One region of the Paenibacillus mesotrionivorans genome, then DNA from elsewhere that is predicted to be linked to it. Evidence: predicted binding sites of a transcription regulator. Region 1 holds the regulator's gene; the other holds the start of a gene.
The links. The regulator NrdR, encoded in region 1, represses ribonucleotide reductase genes. The targets are predictions, from matches to a motif close to AACACNATATATNGTGTT.
Positions count from the first base shown of each region.

Region 1 (3,417 bases):
TGCCGCAAAAAAATAAAAACGCCGGAGCCTCCCGTTGGGGCAGCTCTGACGTCCGACTGCTGTAGGGCGTGTTTGCAAACCCGCCCCAGCGCTCAGCTCTTGAAATCCCTCACATAGAAATACCCTGCGGATACAGCTCCCACCAGTGCGGTCATGGAAAAGCATAACAGCAGCATTTGCCTGAAGTGCTCCGTATTCTGCGGTACCAGCAGCACAAACAGGATGAGCAGCCCCATCAAGGTACTAAACATCCGGTTGGTTACGTTCAGCCGGATTTTCACGCCATACTCATCGGTCTTTCCGATTTTGCTAAAAAAATAGGTGTAAGCAGCCGCACTCAGAAGGGCTACCGCCGTAGTCATTCCCACAAACAGGTTAAAGTTACCGCTGATCTCCAGCCAATTGTCCAGAAGCTCAATCATCCTTCTTCTCCTCCTTTTTCGTAGGTAAACATATCCTCAATCCGCACCCCGAAAAATTCTGCAAGGCGGTAAGCCAACAGGAGTGAAGGGGAATAGTTATTTTTCTCCATGACAAATATCGTTTGTTTGGACACCCCTACCGCCTGGGCCAGCTCACTTTGGGACAGCCGTCTCAACACACGGTACTCATACACTTTGTTTATAATGGAGTCTGTATTTTTTTCCAATTGTAAACCTCCCTCCACCAATATAATAAATTATAATTTAATAAAAGTAAAGTTTACTTATATTTTTGTTGTTCCTTACGGACCGAGAGAGCGCTATTTTGCCAAAATGCAGCTTTCTAATCCTTTCGCGGACACACGGTACGCTATTCACCTCATTTTCCGTCCATCAGTCCACTTTTCCCACAAATAACGGCTCCTGTGCCCGCCAAAGTAAATAAACGCCGGATTTCAGTATAATAACGCCCCCTGTGTCCATTAGCTCGGCGACGGTTGGCAGGTGGGTTCCGGCGCCAAGCTCCGTAGGCAAGTCCTAAAAAAAGACCCCCGCCTAAAAAATCCGGCAGAAGTCCTTCGATGATATTTTCTTGATGGTTTCGTGACAGCTCGGATCCAAATGCTGTGCTTACTAACCGTATTCCTGCCGCGGGGGTTCCCTTACTTGTCTTCCTGCGGCTGCTTCATGAGAATCTGGGTGAGCTCCTTCATGAACATATTGATGTCCTTGAATTGGCGGTATACGGAAGCGAAGCGCACATACGCCACCTCGTCCACCGGATACAGCTCCTGCATCACAAGCTCACCAATATTGCGGCTTTCCACCTCTGCCTGGGCCGTGGTCCGCAGCTGCATCTCCACCTCGGAAACCAGAGCTTCCAGCTGCTCCACGGATACGGGGCGCTTCTCGCAGGCCCGGATCAATCCGCGCATCACCTTCTCACGGCTGAATTCCTCGCGGCTGCCGTCCTTTTTGATCACCATCAACGGTGTTTCCTCCACCATTTCGAAGGTGGTGAACCGTTTTCCGCATTTCTCACATTCCCTGCGGCGGCGGATGGATTTGTTCTCGTTGGCCGCCCGGGAATCCAGCACCTTGGTGCCCACATAATCGCAATAAGGACATTTCATTGTTTTTGTTCCCTCCCGGTTGTTCGCAGTTTACAATCCGCTAGTTAGGCGTGTCTGAAAAATCGCTGAAATCTGCTCCCCTCAGAGGTTTCAGACACGCCCTAGTTTCCAGCGGTTCCCTTGATTGAAGAGGCGGTCATCGACACACAATAGCATTACCAACCGACAAGGAGGTGAACACACATGGGCGCAGGACAATCCCGCAACAGCAACACTCTGGTAGTTCCTCAAGCTAACCAAGCTCTGGACCAACTGAAATATGAAGTGGCTCAAGAGCTGGGTATCGCCATTCCGCAAGACGGATACTATGGCAATATGGCTACACGCGACACCGGCGCAATTGGTGGCCACATCACACGCCGTCTGGTACAAATCGCCGAACAAACTCTTTCCGGAAAATAATGCAATAACGGCTTTATTGTAAAGCCCGGAGACGCACCGGAGGTCCTTCCCCACAAGGAAGCGGCTTCCGGTGCTTCTTCCGGTTATCCCCGTGCTTACTCATACAGCTCCTGGTACTTATGGTAATAATACATCACCTTGCGGACATAACGGCTTGTCTCTCCGAAGGGGATCTGATCGACTGCTTGCAGAGTGCCGTCCCAAATCCCTTTTTCCAGCCAATCCGAGACATTCGCTGGTCCCGCATTATACGAGGCGACCGCCTTTACCACATCTTGGTCATGCTTCTTGAGCAGCATGGACAAGTACCAAGTGCCCACTCGGATGTTTACCTCCGGCTCCTCCATATCCTTCAACGACAGCCCTTCAAATTCCCGTTCCTGCAAAATCGACTTGGCGGTAGGCGGCATAATCTGCATCATGCCCACTGCACCCTTGTAGGATTCGGCACTGGGGCGGTAATTGGTTTCCACCCGGATCACCGCAGCAATCAAACGGGGATCCAGCTGTGCTTCGGAGGCAGCCTGATTGATTTCCTCCCGGTACATAATGGGATAGATCAGCCTGCCCAACCAATCGCTCCGGTAGAATAAAACCAAGACCAGCAGGAGCAGCACCAGGGCGAACCAGCGCTTCTTTTGCCTGCTTCTCATGCCAGCCCCTTCTTGCGTAGATATTGCTCCACCTGCCGTTCCGTCTCCTCCGGCGTCCCGCTGTTGTCAATGACCACGTCCGCCCATTCCTTCTTCCACTCCAGGGGCATCTGCGCATCAATCCGGTGCTCCGCTTCCTCCCTGTTTAAACCGTCCCGCTGCATAAGCCGCTCCAATTGGATTTCCCTGTCGACAGCTACCACCAGCACTTCCTGGAACAGATCCTCCATCTGGGCTTCATACAACAGCGGCACATCCGCCACTACCAGCTTGTCCGGCTGAAGGCGCTCCGCCTCCGCCATACGCTCCTGCAGCAACTGGATAATGGCAGGATGCAGCAGCTCCTCCAGTTGTTTGCGTTTGGCGTCGTTCTCAAACACAACCTTGCCCAGCTGCTTGCGGTTCAGCGTCCCATCCCCGTTCAGCATGTCCGGTCCGAAGACCCGGACCACCTCCGCCAGAGCCGGGGCACCGGGCTCCACAACCTCCCGGGCCAGGATGTCCGCATCGATGACGATGGCTCCCCGGGAGGCCAGCAGCCGGGATACTGTACTTTTTCCGCAGGCAATGCCTCCGGTTAATCCGATATTCATAAGGTACGCACTCCCGTTGATTCTAATCTTGCCTAAGCCTGTTTACTTGCATCACCTGTATACTTACATCAGTCTGAATAATCCCATCAGCATCAGGATGCAGCCGGGCAGGACTGATAATTTTCTGATCCATTGGACATTGGAATACATAAAGCCGAAGCGCAGCCCGCCGAGAATGAAGCTCCCGGAGGCGACAGCAATAACGGCAGAGGTC
Region 1 is NZ_JBJURJ010000027.1:63,126-66,542, forward strand. It holds gene ACI1P1_RS28415 (hypothetical protein) at 93-422, opposite strand; gene ACI1P1_RS28420 (helix-turn-helix transcriptional regulator) at 419-649, opposite strand; gene nrdR (transcriptional regulator NrdR) at 1,085-1,555, opposite strand; gene ACI1P1_RS28430 (small, acid-soluble spore protein, alpha/beta type) at 1,739-1,957, shown strand; gene ACI1P1_RS28435 (lytic transglycosylase domain-containing protein) at 2,053-2,610, opposite strand; gene coaE (dephospho-CoA kinase) at 2,607-3,203, opposite strand; gene ACI1P1_RS28445 (MntP/YtaF family protein) at 3,267-3,417, opposite strand, start outside.

Region 2 (3,417 bases), on a different contig from region 1:
TCCACCCAACGCTGGATGGCTGCTTGTGCCCGGATATGGTCCTCTGCGGACAGGTTCATTGCGGTGACGAAATAATCCGGCAGCTCCTCCCCGGGATGTGCATCCTTCCACTCCTGGGCAATCGGAACAAGCTGCTTGTCGAAGCCCAGGCGGCTTTGACGGAAATATTCAAAGGCGAAATACGGCTCGATCCCGGTGGAGGTGCCCACCATGGTTCCGGTGCTGCCCGTAGGCGCCTGAGTAATCACGGTTACATTGCGCATTCCCTTGGCCTGGATAGCGGCTCCCACTTCGGGGAAGGCCTCCACCATATTTTTCATAAAGCCGCTTTGCAGATATTTCTCCGCATCGAACTTCTTGAAGCTGCCCTTCTCCTCCGCAATCTCCGCAGAAGCCAGATAGGACTCCTTGGCCATAAAACCGTAGAGCTTGTCCAGGAATTCCAGAGATTCCGGGCTGCCGTAACGGATCTCCAGCTTGATCATCAGCTCGGCCAGACCCATGGAGCCCATGCCCACCCGGCGCTCGTTCAGCTGATTCTCCTTATTTTCTTCGAAATGGTAAGGAGTCTTGTCAATAACATTGTCCAGGAACCGGGCGGAATAGCGCACCACCCGGCCCAGCTCCTCCCATGCCACATCATGCTTCTCGGCATCGTAGAAACGGGACAGATTCACAGCGGACAGGTTGCATACGCCCCAAGCCGGCAGACCTTGCTCGCCGCAGGGGTTGGTGCAGATGATCGGGTTGAAATACCAGCTGTTGGACATCTGGTTATAATATTCCATAAAGACCACGCCGGGTTCGGCGGATTTCCAGGCTGATTCGATAATGGTATGCCAGATGTCACGGGCTCTGACGGTTTTGTAGACCTTGACGGCCTTGCCCTTGGCTTTCCATTCATCCAGATCGCCGTTCCATACGGCATCATATTCGCTGTCGGAGGTATCCGGGAACACCAGCTCCCAGTCCAGATCCTCCTTCACCGCTTTCATAAAACCGTTGCTAACGCACACGGAGAGGTTGGCGTTGGTGATTTGGTTCATGGTTTGTTTGACGGTGATAAAGTCCATCACGTCCGGATGCCAGTCATTCATCATCAGCATCAGAGCACCGCGCCGGCTGCCGCCCTGCTCGATAAGACCGGTAGTGTAGCTGAACAAACCGCCCCAGGATACTGCACCTGACGAGGAGCCGCTTACGCCACGAACAATCGACCGGCGGGGACGCAGAGAGGACAGGTTAATGCCGACTCCGCCGCCACGGGACATAATCTCCGTCATTTCGGACAGGGTGGACATAATGCCGCCACGGCTGTCATGGGGAGACGGAACCACGTAACAGTTGAACAGGGTCAGTTCATCGCTGGCATCCGCACCTGCGGCGATCCGTCCGCCGGGCACCAGCTTCCAGTCATCCAGTATGTAGCGGAATTTCTCGGTCCATTCCTGGCGTTTCTCAGGTGTGGCTTCTACAGAAGCCATGGCTTTGGCCAGACGGTCCCACAGCTCCTCGGGGCTCTGCTCCTTGGTCAACGTCAGCTTTTCGATGGAGGATTCCACCATTTCCCCGCTGCGCAGCTTAATGGTGACCTGTTTGCCGTTTCGGGCTACTACTGTCCCCACTTCCTTAGCGGGGAACTTCGGATCGTCCTTGGTCAGCACCAAAACCGCATCCCCTACCTTGGTATTGTTCGTGTCGGGGTCCTTCATCGCATAGCGGTCCAAAAATATTTTTTCGCTAAGCCCCTCCAATTTCGATTGCTTCAGTTGCATGGTTTCCACATGAACACCCTCCCGGATAGGTTTATTTCGACTTGACAAAACATCTGGAATATGTTCTATAAAGAGGCAGAACGTTCAAGATATAGTGCGAGAAGTCCATTATACACCACTATATGTAGTGATTCTAATAAAATAAAGACGAAATTGGCGATTCTGTGCCGACAGGCCGGGAAGAAGCTTTTATTTTCTCGGTCTGGCTCACTTTTTCGTGGTCAATAAAAGATTGCGTCTTCTTCACCCTGCGTACCAATATGGGTCCCTGCACGAATTTTAACGGAAGACGGTTTCCGTTATTTGCTGCGGTAGGGCTCATGGCGGCACGTTAGCGGAAAGCTATTTCCGTTATTTCGCCTTCCTTAGAGGCTCCGAGTGAATTCTGACCCGGATAACGGAAACTCGCTTCCGCTATTTCGGGCGGTAGTAGCCTTGCAGGTGAATAGCGGAAATTCGGTTCCGTTATTTCCAAATATAGTGCCGTCCTCTATAGTAGATCGGCTTCATAAACAGCTATTGGGGACATTCAGCGCTGCCCATTCGACCCCCCTGTGCAATTCCGCGCGAATAGGGGTAAAATAGGGAAAACCTACTTTTGCCAAAAAGGAGCTTGTCCGCCATGAAATTTCTCCATAATCTCACCATTACGGATTACCAGGACGCGACGATACACCCGGATGACCGGGGTTATTACTTTGGGGACGGCATCTATGAGGTCTTCCGGATCTACAACGGACGCCTGTTTCAGGAGGATGCCCATCTGGTCCGGCTGGCCCGCAGTGCTGCTGAGCTCAGGATTCCTCTCCCCTACGGCCTTCCGGAAATCACCGGGCTGATGTACAAGCTGCTGGAGGAGGACCCGGTGGAAGAAGGGATCCTGTATCTGCAGATCACCCGCGGCGCCGCTCCCCGGGGCCATGCCTTCCCGCCGGAGGGCACCCAGCCCGTCTTGACCGCTTATTGCAAGCCTCTCCCCCGGAACCGGGACAAGATTACCGGCGGCATCCGCATCGTATCCGTGCCGGACATCCGGTGGCTGCGCTGCGACATCAAAACCCTGAACCTGCTGGGTAACGTATTGGCCAAGCAGGAGGCCGTTGAACGCGGAGCCGACGAGGCCGTGCTGCACCGCAGCGGAACCGTGACGGAATGCAGCTCCTCCAACATTATGATGGTCAAGGACGGGACGTTATGGACTCATCCGGCAGATAACCTGATTCTGCCCGGCATCACCCGCCAGGTTGTGCTGGAGCAAGCCCGTACTGTGGGTATTCCGGTACAGGAGGCGGTCTTTAGCCTGGAGGAGCTGTACAGCGCCGATGAGGTGTTGATCACAGGAACCACCACCGAGGTGACACCGGTCATTCTCATCGACGAAACACCTATTGCAGGAGGACAGCCCGGCCCGATCACGCGGCAGCTGCAGCGGGAATACCAAACCTTATTTATGTAGAAAACAGTCACTTCATCAGCATACTAAACAGGGACGCGGAAAGCCATCATCCGTTCGTCCCTGTTTTTTTGTGGGGAATTCAACCAAGTTTTTTGCCACATCTATAAATTAATAATAATTGATATAAGCTTATCTTGCTCCAGGCTATTCCATTGAAGATTGAGGTTCTTATCGATCCCCGCAAAA
Region 2 is NZ_JBJURJ010000008.1:284,716-288,132, forward strand. It holds gene ACI1P1_RS14470 (adenosylcobalamin-dependent ribonucleoside-diphosphate reductase) at 1-1,775, opposite strand, end outside; gene dat (D-amino-acid transaminase) at 2,398-3,231, shown strand.
Region 2: the regulator NrdR is predicted to act here: its motif matches at 1,890-1,907, upstream of ACI1P1_RS14470 (adenosylcobalamin-dependent ribonucleoside-diphosphate reductase).